One region of the Thalassotalea insulae genome, then DNA from elsewhere that is predicted to be linked to it. Evidence: predicted binding sites of a transcription regulator. Region 1 holds the regulator's gene; each other region holds the start of a gene.

Region 1 (4,220 bases):
TATCTGAGACTAGTTTGGCTGGCATCGCTTTTAATTTGCCGCCGTAAAACATATTGAGCATCATAGTCTCTATCATGTCATCTCTGTGGTGTCCTAGCGCAATTTTAGTGGCATTAAGCTCTTTAGCTACCCGATATAGCACTGCTCGACGTAAGCGTGAGCATAAACTACAGGTGGTTTTGCCTTCAGGAATTTTTTCTTTGACTATTGCGTAGGTATCTTCTTCGATAATTTTATAATCAACATTGAGTGAAGCAAGATAATTGGGCAGCACATCTTCAGGAAAGCCTGGCTGTTTCTGATCTAGGTTAACAGCAACAATATCAAAATGTATCGGCGCCGATTCCTTTAAAATCAACAAGATGGATAGTAACGCGTAACTGTCTTTGCCGCCAGATAAACAAACCATTATCTTGTCACCATCTTCAATCATATTATATTGGGCAATTGCTTGACCAACATGACGACGAAGTCTTTTCTCAAGTTTATTGAGTTGTGTTTTTTGCTGTGAAGTTAATGTATTTGTAAGTAGAGTACTGGCCATCGCGCGTTCATCATATTTAAATCAAAAATCGGCGCGTATTATATACAAACTGAGCGTTAAGTAACATCTTATCTCAAAGGTATTAACGCTCAGTTTGTTGTCATCAGCCTAAGATTATTCCGCCATAGGGGAGACGTAGCCATCAGGTTTTAATGCCAAAACATCACAATTCAGTCGATCGATAACATGTTCTGCTGTATTACCAATTAGAGCGGCAGAAATACCCGTACGGCCAACCGTGCCTAAAATAACCAATTCTGCATCTAACTCGTTTGATAAATTTTCAATGACATCTTCGGGTAAACCTTCAACTACATGGGTATGCTCTTCACCAATTGAATAGCTCTGCGCGTGTTTTGCCATCGCTTCTTTATGATGGTTAAACATCGAATCGTTATATTCACTGGCGTTAAATTCAGGGATTTCAATGGCAATGTTTACCGGTGTACCAGGGAAAGAATTGACTAAATGAATATTGGCTAAAATAAGTTTAGATAAATGAATGGCTTCTTCAGTTATTTTGACATTGAGCGATTGGTGTTCAGATTCATCACTGCCAACATTTAATGCGGCCACAATATTGCCGTTAATTGGCCAGGAATGCTCTTTCACCAATAAAACAGGGCATGGGCATTTTCTTAAAATATGCCAGTCGGTTGGGGTGAAAATTACAGATTTTAGTTTATCGTGCTGATGGGTGCCTTTGATGACTATGTCGTATTGATGCTTTAATACCTGTTCGATAATAGGTTCAAATGGACGGTTATGCCAAATCACCTTGCTGTCAATAGTGAGATCTTGATGGTCGATACTATCAATTATGTCATTGAGCCACTGGATACGATCATTAATTAAGGATTGACGCATAGCTTCGCGTTCATCACTTGATAGCATAGTTGTCATTTCATAGGAAAAGTCATAAATCGACAAAAATGCGGTGATCATAGCTCCCGTTTTTTTCGCTAACTCTACTGCACGCTTCAGGGCTTTTTGCTCTTCAGTTGTTGGATCTATCACTGCTAATATTTTTTGATACTTTTCCATTATCCGCTCCAATTAAGATAAAACTGGTTATTAACTTATCTTCAGTATAGCGAGAATACGGCAATATTAAACATTAATACTTTGTTTTAAATCAAAAAGTATTTGATCAATCTTAGTGTTGAGGAAGTAGTAAAAGTAGGGAGGAATACACAAGGTGTGCTGATTTATAAATCAGCACACTCGTTTAGTTTATCTATATCTAAAATAGTAATGAGTTTACCGTCAACTTGAATAATGCCGCTCTTATGAAAACGGTTTAATAAGCGGCTAATAGTTTCCACGGTTAAACCAATATAATTGCCGATATCACTGCGGGTCATGGTTAAACGAAACTCTTTTGCTGATAAGCCACGTGCTTGATAACGAGCACTTAATGAGCTGATAAAGGTTGCTAAACGTTGCTCGGCATTTTTACGGTTAAGCAAAGTTAACATTTGTTGATCGGTTTTGATTTCACTGCTCATCATGCGCAAAATTTGTTTTTTTAATTTCGGCATGCTGTTCGATAGGTTATCTAAAGTATTGTAAGGGATCTCACAGACCATAGATGTTTCTAATGCCTTAGCAAAGCTTGGGTGCTCAGTGGCAGCAATAGCATCAAAGCCAAGTAAATCACCAGCGAGGTGAAAACCGGTAATTTGTTCTTCGCCACTTTCATTCACGGTAAATGTTTTAAAAGTACCAGAGCGAATTGCATACAAGGACTGCATTTTCTGACCGTCTTGGAACAGCTCTTCACCTTTATGGATTGGGCGTTTACGATCGATAATTTGATCGAGCGTATCCATCTCCCGATCGTTTAACGAGAAAGGCAGACATAGCTCACTAATACTACAATTTTGGCAGTGGATATGCTGCTGACCGGAACATTGATTCTTATACATAAAATCCTTTATCACTCAATCTTGGTTGCTACCTTTGCTATGGTATTAAAATAGGGTTCTGTATGCAATGTTTAATGTAAAAATGCCATAAGCAATGAGTAGTAAAGCGATGAACTTTCTGACGCGAACATTTTTGAATAATTGCTGCCCTTGCACTATTCCAAAAGATAAAAATAGCAGTGCGGGGAGTGTTCCTAAACCAAAACACATCATAATTAACGCCCCCGTTTTTCCACTACCACTAGCCAGTGACCAAGTTAAGGTTGAATAAACCAAACCACAAGGTAACCAGCCCCATAGTGCACCTAGTAACAATGCCTGCTTTAAGTTGTTAACCGGCAATAATTTTTTACTAAATGGCGAAATATATTGCCACAAGTGTTTGCCAAGCATTTCTACCTTAGTCAACCACATCAGCCATTGGCCCATATAGAGGCCGAGTAAGATTAAAAATATGCCAGCGATGATTTTTAATCCGGTGATCGGTAAACCGATATTTTTGGCGGCAAGTGAACCGGTAAAGCCGGCTATTGCACCAATCAATGCATATGATGAGATGCGGCCAATATGGTAACTGATAACGTAAAGTGGATGATTTTTAGCGTCTTTGGCTAAGGAAGAGGTAAACATGGTGGTGATTCCACCACACATGCCGATACAGTGCCCTGAGCCCATCAAGCCGATAATAAATGCGGAAAAATAATCGATTTCCATTAATTTAACTAAGCTTATAACTTTGGTATAGATGATATCACGCCGTTGAATCTAAAAGATAATTTTTTAAAAATCTTCGCTCTAAACTAGAGTCTGTTGATCTCAAGTTTGTTTTTGTAGCAACTTGTTTGGTATTGATACACTGCAGCGTTTGTGACCTGTAGTCATTCTACTCAAATCAAGCGGTAATGATTTTATGCTCCTGCAAAGTCACCTTATCCCACATCCATGCGGGGCAACACAGTAGAAATGCCAAACAGATGCTGCCTAAAGGGGTCAACTAAATTCAAACAGCAAAGATTAACAGCCCTTAATAGTTGCATAATTTTGTTAATTTGCCGCAAATGTGATTTGAATCAATCAATCTGCTTATTCAAGATAAAAAGCATGATCTCCAACAACAAATTGTTTTAGTACTTTCGATAAATTAGCTTGCACCTATCAGTTAACGGTAATAAAGGCAGTTAAAAAGTGAATGGGATAAGCAAAATTTGCTCAATCGTGGCGTTAGCTACTGTACTTGCGTTTTACCCTTTGGCGTTACATGCGAAATCCAGCCAGGTTTCCATCAGTAAAGCGCGTCAAAAGCAGCTTATTCACCTTGTGAAACAGGACTGCGGTTCATGTCATGGTATGACATTAAAAGGTGGCTTAGGACCGGCACTAACGAAAGAGGCGCTAAAAAATAAGCCCTTATTACTTTTACAAAACACTATTACCCACGGCAGGCCAGGTACGGCAATGCCGCCGTGGAAGTCGATCATTAATGAACAAGAAGCTTTGTGGATCAGCAAGCTGTTATTACAAGGGATGAACCATGAGAAAGAATAAATCTTTAGCAATAATCGCAGTAGCATTAGTCAGTGTGTCTTTACTGTCATCATGTAGTCAAACCACGGATGTCAAAGAAAATACTAAAGTAACAACACTGCGCTCAACTGGCGATATCGGCGTCATTATTGAAAGAGCTAGCGGCCAGGTGCAAATTGTCGAACATAGCAATAATTCCTTGCTGAGTGAATTGAATGGCCTAG
Region 2 (4,220 bases), 1.2 Mb from region 1:
GAACACATTGAACTCAACAGTCCACTACAAACCTTTTCAAACTGGGTTAAGCAAAGCTTTGCACTATAAATGAAAAAATTTCACTTTATAGGTGTATTTTAATCGTTTGTCAGCATAACAGTGTTTTTTTAAAGTGATAAACGTCAATTGAGTTGACGTTTCTTTCAACGGATTAATTAAGGAAAACACCATGAAGCCAAGTTCAAAAACACGCTCAAAAATAAGTTCACTGTTTAGTAATTTCTTACCCGCTACCATATTACTTTGCACTAGCTCAGCAATAGCGAACACCAACAATGAAAACTTTACCGTCGCGGTGATCCAAGATGCTGTTGGGAGCGAAAATTTAATTGCCGGCAACTACCATCAAGGACTCACAGATTTATCAAGTAAAGTTTCAAGCGATCGTTTTGCACGATTAATGGGGTACTGTGTCGCTCATATAAAAACCTATAAATTAGCCGCTGCCGAAAGTTCATGCACTAGCGCAATATCTGCACTTTCTTCCAACGCAGCCCGAGGAAGAAAAGGTAAAGAATTAAAAGCGCTGGCCTATAGCAACCGTGGTATTGCCCGATTTTTAAATGACGATAACTTAAGTGCCTATGAAGATTTCTCTACGGCAAAAGCCTTATCAAGTAATAAGATCGTTATCGACAATATCAGGTATTTCAAAAAAGCAATCCGCGTGATTGACTCACCTGACAATAGCGTTGAAAGCTTAGCAGACTAGAGGGAATTATGAACATTATCATAACAACCGTATCTCAATATTATCTGTTTTTGTATCAGCTTAAACACTTAAGTACCTCGCAATGGAATATGGAGCATTATCAATTATCCACCTTGGGCACACATCGACAGCATAAGGTAACTTAAGATGAGCACTCCTTATTGATTATGGCGATAAGCACATTCTCACTTATCGCCTTTTTTTATCGTTACACTCTTCAACTCTGCCAGCGGTAATTTTCACCAATAAAAACACCTCGCCCCTAGAAAGCCTGACGATAGGCTGTTAGAATTCTGCCAGTTTGTTTTAAACAAGATACGAGATCAAAAAAGATGGGCAGAGCTTACCAAAACCGTAAATTATCCATGGCCAAAACTGCGGGCCAAAAAACCAAACTTTACTCTAAATACGGTAAAGAAATTTATGTGATCGCGAAAAATGGTGGTGTTGACCCTGACGGTAACTTAACGCTGCGCCGCACCATAGAAAAAGCGAAGAAAGATCAGGTTCCAAGCCACGTTATTGAAAAAGCGATTGAAAAAGCTAAAGGTACGGGCGGTGAAGATTATGCCGAGGCGCGTTATGAAGGTTTTGGTCCAGGTAACTGTATGGTGATCATCGATTGTTTAACCGATAACAACAACCGCACCATTAAAGATGTCCGTCAATGCTTTACTAAAACCAATTCAAAAATTGGTTCCACGGGTACGGTATCGCATATGTTTGATCATCAAGCAGTTTTTGCATTTAAAGGCGAAGACGACGAAACGGTATTAGAAAACCTGATGATGGCAGATATTGACGTCACCGATGTAGAGCTGGAAGACGGAATCATTACTGTCCATGCACCACATACCGAATTTTTCAAAATTAAAACTGCGTTTACCGAGAGCATGCCAGAGTATGATTTGGAAGTAGAAGAAATTACTTGGGTACCGCAAACTTATACTGAAATAACCAATGAAGATGACATTGCAAACTTTGAAAAGTTTTTAGCAATGCTCGATGACTGTGAAGACGTACAAAACGTTTATCATAATGCGGAACTACCGCAAGATTAATTTAGACCTCAATAATTAAGATAACTTAAAGCACGCTAATTTAGCGTGCTTTTTTGTTGTTTGCTCTTACAAAATTTGCGTCAAATTTCATTCCAGAAACTGACCTACTTTTACAAAATAGTTCATTTATTAATCTGGATCAATATTCGTTATTTTAATTGGAAAATAGACTTTAATGATTAAATTTTAACCTTATATTAATAGCGTGATCCAAATAAAGTTAAGGAGCAAATGATGAGCTTATTACCTCGTGAACAATGGTTCGATATGGATAATTTCTTTGATAACTTCCTAAGCAATAAGCATAAAAGCGATGAAAAAAGCTTTTTTGCGCCAAGAGTCGATATAACCGACAAGGAAGATCATTACGAAATTCTCGCCGAACTACCTGGAGTTAAAAAAGATGATGTTTCTGTGCAATTGCACGATGGCGTTCTCACCATCGAAGCGAAAACCAATGAAGAAACTAAATCTGAAAAAGACAAAGTTATCCGCAGAGAACGTCGCACCGGCTTTTTCAGTAGAAGTTTTACTGTTGGTAACAATGTCAGCGCTCAAGACATTGATGCAAAATTTGAAGATGGTCTGCTTAAACTCAGCGCCCCCAAAGTGGTTGAGCAAGAACAGGAAAAACGTCGGATAAAGATAAATTAATAGCAACATTAATCTATCCTAATAGTGTTAATTGAAACAGCCAAATTTGATTGCAACACTTTATCAAGTTTGGCTGTTAGTTATTCAATTTACTGAGTTTGGTAATAAAACAACCTCGGTGTCAAAAGCCCGCGTCGATGATTCAACGTCCCCCTCAAAGAAATATCTAATTAGCCTTGCTTGGCAATGTTCTGAATAGATTTTTGGGATGCCCATTTATCTGGCAAGTATTCTAAAAAGCTATGATGTTTTAATTAATTTCATGATAAAAATCATCGAAATGTTTTCCTTCCAGCACACATACCTTCTGTAATGAATATCGGTAAAATTTTACATTGGTATGGTCTGGAAACGTTATAAAGTACGGCTGACAAAATTCACTTTGCTCTTGTTGTCCCGAAAACTTATCACAATGCAATCTCCCAAACTCTGCAAAAGTTGCTCCTATAACAATCCCTAAATGTTCCAAGCCCATTTTATAGACGCATTGATGAACTGGTGGAATAAGTTCTATCAAAGAAGTTGTAGCCTTTTGAGATAACTGTAATGGCTCTTTTAAAAGAAGCTTTGATATCGGTCTGCCATTCCAAGTATTTTCAACATTAGCTGAACATATGGTTTCAAGTTTCTTGCGGACAACCAAGTATTCAGCAAGCGTCTCAGTACGAAAAGCCAAATGACTGACCGCTAAACCTTCTATATCAATACCAAGTTTTTGTAACCGTTGGGCCTGTAATGTATAAAATTCTTTATAGTCACCAAGTATTGCAATAGCTTTCTGATTCATGAAAATCCTTAGTTCCTTGGCCAGTTAGCCAGCCAACATTGATATTTTCTTTATAATAGCGTGTTTATCTATCAACCGATGTAAAGCTTGCGCACTATAACTTATTTACTATTTATAATACTTAGCAATAGAGCAAGATAAATACCATAACATTGCTCTCCTAGGAGCAATAATTTAACTATTCGAGAGTTGTTTTAACTTACTATATGGGGGGGTAACCAACTTAATTTACGGGAGCAGTTTTTCTAGTATTATTCGGCATTGGTTAACCGACATGACTTTAGGCACCGGATAATCACAATACGCTTCTTTAATTGCCCGTTGCGCGATATCATCAATATCCTCGGCCTTAAGTTCTTGGAAAGTTTCAGGAATGTTAAGTTGCTTAGCCAGTGATGTTACTTTTTCAACAAATGCCATTGCCGCTTGCTTGCTATCATCTGTTTTATTAGCAAGTCCTGTTTGATAAGCAATGTCCGCATACGCCGGATATGCCTTGTCGAAAGAAAAATCAAGTACATGAGTTAATACAACGGCATTTGCCAGCCCATGAGGTATATGGTAAATAGCCCCTAACTGATGGGCAATGGCATGCACATAGCCGACAGAAGTTCGAGTAAAAGCAAGTCCTGCATAGTAGCTAGCTAACGCCATTTCACTACGCGCTTTAACATTATTTCCTTGAGTAAAAGCAAGTGGTAAATATTCAAATATTCGTTTGATCGCGCCAACACTATAATCTTTCGTTAAGCTATTACTATGGCGACCAATATAAGACTCAATCGCATGAGTAAGAGCATCAATACCGGTATGTGCGGTGATATATGCTGGCAAACCGAGCATTAATAACGGATCTAAAATTGCTATTTTTGGCACCAAACAAGGATCGACGACAGTAAATTTTTTTTGTTGCTCTTTATCACTTATCACCGCGACTAAGGTACCTTCAGAACCAGTGCCTGCGGTAGTTGGCACCGCAATAAAA
Region 3 (4,220 bases), 4.0 Mb from region 1:
GGGGGTTTGACAGTATAAACACGGAACGTTATCTGGCGACATTGCTACAACCTATTGATGAGTGAGTTGATAGTATAATTGTGGTAAGCGCACCGGCAATTGGGAGGGCTTATGAATAACGGTATAACCATTGCTACCAAATAGATAGGGCAAATAGTCGGCTGCTTCTTGATCTATGGTTAAACAAAACGGTTTTATCCCTAGCTTGAGCGCTTCGGTTATCGCCTGTTTGGTATCTTCTACACCAAACCTGCCTTCATAATGATCAATATCATTTGGTTTGCCATCGGTTAATATTAACAATAATTTCTGTGTACTTTTTTGCTCCGTTAAAATTTTTGTTGCCTGACGTATTGCAGCGCCCATACGCGTATAAAATCCAGGTCTAATCGCTTGTAATCGCCCTCTGATGTTATCGTCATAACGCTCTGTAAAGTTCTTTAATACGGTAAAGCGAATATTACTGCGTTTCACCGAAGAAAAACCATACATGGCAAAATTATCACCAACGGCATTTAATGCTTCGCCAAACAGCATCATGCTGTCTTTTACTACATCGATAACACGGTTATTATCATCTAAATAGGCATCTGTTGACATTGAAAAGTCGGCCAACAGTAAACTGGAAATATCTCGGTTGTTTCCCCTAAAGCTTTGATATAGCCCTTTCTCTTTGGTCGGTGATATTTGGCTTTCGACATGAAAATCTAACCAAGCTGCTAGGTCTAGTTCTTCCCCCTGAGGTTGCGTCTTTAACCAGTATCGAATACTTTGTAGCTGCTCAAATTGCGCCCGGATCAAGTTAGCCGTTTTTTGCAATTTAAAAGGTAGCTTTTGCGGTGTACTGTCTCGCGGTAGCATGGGAAAAAGTAAACATCTGTCTGCCACCAAACGCTGTATTTTATAATCCCATTCCGGTAATTTAATGCCATCAGCTAATGGAATATCATCTTCGGAAGCAGATGGTAAGTCCAAATCAATCTTTATCCGTGCGCTTTTTTGCTCATGTTGTTTACTTAAGGTAATGTTATCAAGGTCTTCTGCAACCCTTGTATTGTCTTCATCATCATCGCTGTCATCTACGCCTCGATCTAACTTGCTAAATTCGCTCCATGAAAACATGCTTTCCAGACGGAAAATCATCATGCCATCTTTTTCATTCGGGTTATCAACACGCTCTGCTTTTTTACGACTTGCATTACTTTTAGCGACAGAATTGGAGTTTTCGGTTTCTTCGGACTCGTTTTCTTGGTAATCAGGCTCTACTAATGCATCAGTATGTGCGGAGGGATATAACCAAAGGTATACAGCTTGTGGTGCATAATTAACAGTAGGGAAGTCACTAACTGAGCCAGGTTCTTTTATGGCGCAGATGATCGCCTGCTCCATTTGTTGCTCTGCTATAGGGCGTTTACTGCAGTCAGGGCGATGGTTAATAAAGGCCTGTGCCAGTTTTTGGTACCTCGGTTTTAACGCTGGGTATTTGGTTAACACATCAACAACGAGCTGCTGATTATCTATCGCCCAATGGTTAAATTTCCCTTGCTGATGTGCCGCTAATACCGCCAGCCAAATATAGAGATCTCTATTGAGGGATTTATCGGGAAAAACGGCGAGTTTTTCGGGTAATCTTAAGCTTTCATCATCTTGCCATGCTAAGCTTAATTGCTTGTTTTCTCCTGCTATTTTTTGTAGCAGACTTCGCCTGACAATATAATCTCTGGCACTGGCAGCTTCAATTCGTTTTACGCTTTCGCCACCTAACGCACGATATACCACGCCAACGGATTTATTGACCTCAGCAAAACTGACTTCTGCATCAACAAAATTTTCGCTCGCTTTTCGGGTGATATATTTATGCCATAGACCACCAATCCACTCTTCCATATTTGTTCACTATTTCAGGTGTAATTAACTAGAGTGTAATGATATTAGTCAACAGAGTTTGTGACTTAAATCAAAAGAGGTTGTAGCAATTAACTATTTAATGGTTATTTCTCCTTATTATCAGAAATTTTAAGGTTTGGCAGGTTGGTATCTGCTATGACTTTTAATACTATGGCGATCATAAAAAAGAAAAATGCCGAAGCGCCGAAACTTGCCTTCATTACATCATTTTGTTGATCGATAAATACTGTGGCATAGATCAAACAGCTTATTGCCACCAAAGTGCTTATTACAGCGATAATTTTGGCTACTTTTTGTAGCAGGTGTGGCGTCGTTTTTCTGATAGCTTGGGAGTTTGCCATTGGTAAATTATCCTAAATAACCTGAGGTTAAATAAATAAAGGCCGCGCTAATTAATAGCACGGCCAATCATTATAAGTATTTTATCGCTAATAAATATTAAGCTTCAGCTGCTTTTTTATCAACAAAGAAGCTATATAGGTAAGCAATTAAACCAAGTAAGAATACGACACCCGCAGCTTCACGTAACCAGTAGAAAATAGCGAGTTTATCTTGTGTCACCATAAAGCTTAATGCCTCACCTGTTTCAGGTATACGTTGTAACCATACTTGGAGTACACCAGCACCTGTTAGGAATAAGGTGATAAATACCATGGCAACGGTCATTAGCCAGAAGCCCCACATTTCCCATACTTGAGATCGGTTGCTCATTGCTTCACCAATACCGCGGATCTTCGGCATAGCATAAGAAATAATGGTCATTACTATCATCGCATATGCGCCATAGAATGCCATATGACCGTGGGCTGCGGTAATTTGCGTGCCGTGGGTAAAGTAGTTGACCGGAGCCAAGGTGTGTAAGAAGCCCCATACGCCAGCGCCTAAGAACGCCATTACCGCTGTTCCTAATGCCCATAAGGTGGCAGCTTTATTAGGATGCTCACGACGGCGTCTGTTGACCATATTAAATGCGTACAATACCATGGCAAAGAAAGGTAAAGGTTCAAGTGCAGAGAAGACACTACCAATCCACTGCCAGTATTCTGGCGTCATTAACCAATAGAAGTGGTGACCGGTACCTAAAATACCTGTGATCAGCGCCATTGCAATAATGACATATAACCATTTTTCGATAACTTCACGGTCTACACCAGTTATTTTGATTAAGACATAGGCCAAAATCGCACCCATGATCAATTCCCAAACACCTTCTACCCATAAGTGCACGACATACCACCAGAAAAGCTTATCTAGCGCTAAGTTTGAAGGGTTATAGAAAGAGAATAAGAACATAACGGCTAAGCCGACAAGACCAGTTAGCAACACGATATTAATAACGGTTTTACGACCTTTAAGTATTGTCATGCCTAAGTTAAATAAGAAACCTAATGCAACAACTACAATTCCAAGTTTAGTAATTGTCGGCTGTTCTAAGAACTCACGTCCCATCGTTGGCCAGATATGGTTTAACGTATAGTCCGCAAGTTTAGAATAGGGCACTAACAGATAACCAAGAATGGTTAGTACGCCAGCGACGGCAAATATCCAAAATAGCGCAATGGCTAATTTAGGACTATAGAGTTCAGTTTCTGATTCTTCAGGTACTAAATAATAAGCGGCCCCCATAAAGCCAAATAACAGCCAAACAATCAGTAAGTTGGTATGTACCATACGTGCAACATTGAACGGAATAAGACCACCATCAATATCACCAACGACGTATTGTAAGCCCATTAATAAGCCAAACAAAATTTGACCAACGAATAAAATTAAAGCAAAAACAAAATAAGGCTTTGCGACTGCTTGAGATTGATATTTTAGAGTATTCATCGCATTATCCCTCATCGTTTGGCGGCCAGTTATTAGTATCGGTTTCTGCCGTCCACTTCAAAAATTCAGCTAAATCATCAATTTCTTGATCAGTTAGGTGAAAGTTAGGCATTTGACGGCGACCAGGAATATTTAATGGTTGTGCTTTCATCCAGCCATTCATAAATGCTTTGAATGAATCTAAATTTCCACCACCGCGACGTTGATATACATTCGATAATTCAGGAGCAAAATATGCGCCTTCACCAATTAATGTATGACAACCTATGCAGTTATTTTTTTCCCATAACTCCTTACCGCGCTCTACAGCTTCGGTAATATTTTCACGATGATCCCGTTTAGGCATTTCTTTTGTTGTGTGCAAGGTTAAGCCCAAAAATATTAATATGAAGAATATACTTCCTCCATAATAAATATTTCGAGCCATGCCTTTAGTAAAGCTATCAGACATGGTATTTCCCTTAAAAGTAAGTAATAAAACC
Region 4 (4,220 bases), 1.9 Mb from region 1:
GAACAAGCCGGTGATACGATGGCAGCATTGGAAGGCTTATCTGATAAAGACAATGCCTTATTATCAACGGTAGGCCTAGCCCTGATAAAAAGTGGCGATGTTGATAAAGCAAAAATGATTTTAGAAAAGTCTGATGAACTAACAGCTGAATCAGCGGCAGACTTGACTCGTTTAGGCTTATTGAAATTATCATTAAATGACGTTTCTGGTATTGCTAAGTTAGAGCAAGCTTTAGATAAAAAGCCGCAGCAAGCTTTTACCCGGCAAACACTCGCAACCGCATATTTATCAACTAAGCAATATGATAAAGCGCTTGAGCTAGCAAAGCGTTGGCAAGCTGATGATAGTGGTGATCTCCAAGCGTTAATGTTAGAAGCAACCGTGTATGTGCATCAACAGAATAAAGCATTAGCAAAGCAGAAATATCAACAGATATTAGCGAAAGATCCAAAGTATGTTGGTGCGCATATGGCGTTAGCGGAACTTGCGATTGCTGAAAAAGATTATCCAAGTGCCAAACAAAGTATTGAACATATTTTGGCTGAAAAACCTAACCATATCGGTGCTTTAGTAAAATACTATGCCTTTGCCGTTGCTAATAACAACCAGCAACAAGCTTTTCAGTTAATTCAATCTCGGCAGCAACAAAATCCTGACAATCAAGCATTACGGTTGTTACTGGCGAAAGCGTATCTTTATCAAAAGCAATATCAGGACAGTATAGATACCCTGAGCGACTTTCCAAAAGAGGGAGCTCCACAAATATACTGGCAAACGCTCAGCCAGGCATATTATCAAGCGAAACAATATGATCAGCTGACTAGTTTAAATCAGCAGTGGCTGGAAGCTGAGCCAAATAATAAAGAAGCAGTGATCAGTAATTTGGTGCTGCTCAACAGTCAGCGGAAATATGACAAAGCATTAGTGATCAGTAGTGATTATTTGCAAAAAGATAAAAATAACCTTGAAGTTCGTTTATTTAATATTCATTTTCAGTTAATTAAAGGGCAACTTGAGCAAGCGCGTGCTTCATTTACCACACTTGAAGATAAAGCAAAGACTTCACCGTTTGCTAAAGGGTTACAAGGTCAACTGCAACTGGCGGACGAGCAATTTAAAGATGCCTTACCTAATCTGCAAGCGGCTTATCAGGCACAACCATCAGCACGTAATGTAAGGTTAATACAGCTATGTTTACGTAATTTAGGGCAGCAACAGCAAGCGAGAGAGTTTTTAGCCGAGCATGTAAAAGACCATCCTAGCGATGGTGAAAGTTTAATGCAGTATGCACAGTTGCAAATTGCCAATGATGTTGATGGCGCGATTAAAAGCTATGAGCATGCGTTAACCTTAAATAGCAAAAACTTTATTGCCTTAAATAATCTGGCGTATTTCTATCTGGAACGTCAGCAGCTTGATAAGGCACAAGAGTACGCTGAGCGGGCGTTAGCGATTCGACCTGAGATGCCTGATGTGCTCGATACTGCTGGGCGTATTTATCTGGCACAAAAAGATTATGGTCAGGCAGTGCAGCACTTGGCGCGTGCCGTTAATCAGCAGAATGTGAAAGAAGAAATCTATTTAAATTATGTCGAAGCGTTATTGCTTAATGGTGAAAAAACCTTGGCACAGCGTAAGCTAAGTCAAAGAACAATGAAGCAACCGGCATCCGTCAAAAAAGTTACTAGCCTGAAAAAACAATTTGGTATTACACCATAGCTAATTGTCACTTATTTTACATTAATAAACCTTAAAACTATTAAATGCCCAGCAGTGAAATGTCTGGGCTTTAATGAGCTTTGTTCTGGCAAGGTGCTGAGCTAATAATGTGGGAGCAATACTGTCATTTTAATCTCTTGAGTTGAACGCACATGTTTAAATTATTGTTTTAGATCAAATAATAGTGACACTGTTATAAATAACATTCATTCTCATTTGTATTAGTGTGTCGGTTTGTGATAGCATCCCCGACACACAATTTATGACAAAAAATATACTAAGCCAGTTAGGATTTAGCATGACATTCAAGAAAAGCTTATTAGCATCAACCTTAGTGACTTTATTTACAGTAACCGCATGTGGCGGTGGTGGTTCTTCTAAAAAAGATACTCCGGTAACGCCAAGCAATACAGCACCAACAGATATTTCAATTAGCGCTAACAGTGTTGACGAAAACGTAGCAGGTGCTGAAATCGGTGTATTCTCGGCAACAGATGCAAACAGTGGTGATACGTTCACTTATACTGTTGAAGGTGAGCTATTTACTGTTGATGGCAGTACACTAATGTTAGCCGAAGGAAAACAAGTAAACTTTGAACAAGCAACATCACACAAGGTGAATGTTACTGTGACTGATAACGGTGGTTTGTCATTTACCAAAGAGCTAACTATTGACGTTAATGATGTCCTAGATACGTATAGCTTTGCTAGCAAATTTGAAGACGGTTCAAGTGTTTCATATTCAGGACAAATTGCTCGTCACGTATTAATTGCCGAGTTAAACAATTACATCGGCAGTACCTTAAAAACTGAAGTTGAAGACGATATTATTACTTCAAAACAGGATGTGTTAGACAGATTAAACAAATTCTTCCGCACCACAGAAGAGCAATACGATAACTTCCCGATCACTTTTACCTCAGGTGCCAAGCAAGGCTTTATTACAGATATTTCGGGCAGCCACAAAAATTTGGTAGGGAAAATAGCTGGTCGCGATGAGAAAGGACAGCACAAAGCTTGGGGTAATAAAGATGTTGCAAGTGATGCATTTATTGGTTGGGGGACACAAGGTACATTTACACCAGAAACCTTAGTTGATATGTTTTTTGAACAATTAGCTGATAACGTTGATTATTACTTAACTGTTGGAAACAATCGTGTATCTGATACCGGTGATACGATTACCGAGTTTTACATCAATACTGACGGTACCGATCTAAAACAATTAATTCAGAAGTTCTTACTAATGTCAGTTGCTTATTCACAAGCCACTGATGATTATTTTGGTCATGAAGCTGTTGATGTTTATGGTAATGATTTAACAGGCAGCAAAGGTTTATTAACTGATAATACCGGTGCAGTTTCTGGCAAAGCATACACTAATTTAGAGCACCAGTTTGACGAAGGTTTTGGTTATTTTGGAGCTGCCCGTGATTATCTAGAATATAACGATAATGAGTTAGCAGGCAAAGTGAGCTCTGATGATGATGGCCGTGCAGATTGGAATGGCAAGCATGACAGTGATGGCGATGGTGAAATTGATTTAACTGCTGAGTTTAATTTTGGTAACTCAGTGAATGCCGCAAAACGTGATCGTGGGACTAAGTCAAATACCAATCCAACCGATTACACTACCGATGCAATGTCGGCATTTTTAGCTGGCCGTGCCTTGATCAATGACAATGCTGGTCATGCGTTAACTGATGAGCAAATGGAAACCTTAAAAGGCTATGCTAAAGATGCAATAGACGCGTGGGAAAATGCGGTTGCAGCTACGGTTGTTCATTACATCAATGATGTGAGCAGTGATTTATCAAAATTAGGTACAGACGAATTTAGTTATAGCAATACGGCTAAACATTGGTCAGAGCTAAAAGGTTTTGCTTTAGGGTTACAGTTTAACCCATACTCGCCGTTATCAGATCAAGACTTTGCAACTTTGCATGGTTTAGTTGGCGACGCGCCAGTATTAACGGTAGCAGATGTTGATGAATATCAAACTAAATTGATACAAGCTCGTGATATTATAGCGGCTGCCTATAGTTTTGATGCGGAAAATGTTACTAACTGGTAATCTCTTTCGCTACTAAGAAAATTATAAAGAAAAAGCTTGGTACCTCGGTACCAAGCTTTTACTGTTTTAAGTTAACAATAAAATCAAGGGATATCATGTTCGCTAAGTTTTCTAAAAGTTCGCTAGCCACTATGGTTACTCTAGCTTTAGTTATCAGTGCCTGTGGAGAAAGTACCAGTAGCAACTCAGGAGAGGGCTATGGTAATTCAACGCCTGTAGATACCAGCTTTAATGAAGCTGAGTTAGTGACTAATTTGGTTGATAATGTCATTACCCCAACGTTTGAAGAGTTTGTCGTTAAGGCTGAAGGCCAGAGCATTGCAGTTGATAGCTATTGTCAGGCAGAAGAACAGTATGCCGATGCCTTGATTGAAGCTACCGAGCTTACTAGCAAAAAAATTGCTGCACAGCAGGCATGGCAAGATGC

What was found. The regulator FNR, encoded in region 1, switches genes on or off when oxygen is low (the NO sensors DNR and NnrR bind a similar motif). The targets are predictions, from matches to a motif close to TTGATCTAGATCAA.
Positions count from the first base shown of each region.
Region 2: QQK06_RS13925 (Hsp20/alpha crystallin family protein) is a predicted target of FNR. The motif match lies at 1,924-1,937, and genes of this name have one in related genera.
Region 3: QQK06_RS01335 (nitric oxide reductase activation protein NorD) is a predicted target of FNR. The motif match lies at 1,948-1,961, and genes of this name have one in related genera.
Region 4: QQK06_RS11025 (DUF4856 domain-containing protein) is a predicted target of FNR. The motif match lies at 1,884-1,897, and genes of this name have one in related genera.

Region 1 is NZ_BSST01000001.1:4,314,981-4,319,200, reverse strand. It holds gene ttcA (tRNA 2-thiocytidine(32) synthetase TtcA) at 1-544, opposite strand, end outside; gene uspE (universal stress protein UspE) at 659-1,588, opposite strand; gene fnr (fumarate/nitrate reduction transcriptional regulator Fnr) at 1,753-2,472, opposite strand; gene QQK06_RS19310 (sulfite exporter TauE/SafE family protein) at 2,518-3,186, opposite strand; gene QQK06_RS19305 (c-type cytochrome) at 3,658-4,017, shown strand; gene QQK06_RS19300 (cytochrome D1 domain-containing protein) at 4,004-4,220, shown strand, end outside.
Region 2 is NZ_BSST01000001.1:3,071,430-3,075,649, reverse strand. It holds gene QQK06_RS13945 (LysR family transcriptional regulator) at 1-69, shown strand, start outside; gene QQK06_RS13940 (hypothetical protein) at 191-733, shown strand; gene QQK06_RS13935 (hypothetical protein) at 742-879, shown strand; gene QQK06_RS13930 (YebC/PmpR family DNA-binding transcriptional regulator) at 1,066-1,794, shown strand; gene QQK06_RS13925 (Hsp20/alpha crystallin family protein) at 2,026-2,448, shown strand; gene QQK06_RS13920 (VOC family protein) at 2,699-3,235, opposite strand; gene QQK06_RS13915 (iron-containing alcohol dehydrogenase) at 3,464-4,220, opposite strand, start outside.
Region 3 is NZ_BSST01000001.1:281,174-285,393, reverse strand. It holds gene QQK06_RS01340 (DnrP protein) at 1-42, opposite strand, end outside; gene QQK06_RS01335 (nitric oxide reductase activation protein NorD) at 52-1,887, opposite strand; gene QQK06_RS01330 (hypothetical protein) at 1,992-2,249, opposite strand; gene QQK06_RS01325 (cbb3-type cytochrome c oxidase subunit I) at 2,347-3,738, opposite strand; gene QQK06_RS01320 (c-type cytochrome) at 3,743-4,189, opposite strand.
Region 4 is NZ_BSST01000001.1:2,429,431-2,433,650, forward strand. It holds gene prsT (XrtA/PEP-CTERM system TPR-repeat protein PrsT) at 1-1,719, shown strand, start outside; gene QQK06_RS11025 (DUF4856 domain-containing protein) at 2,018-3,793, shown strand; gene QQK06_RS11030 (imelysin family protein) at 3,889-4,220, shown strand, end outside.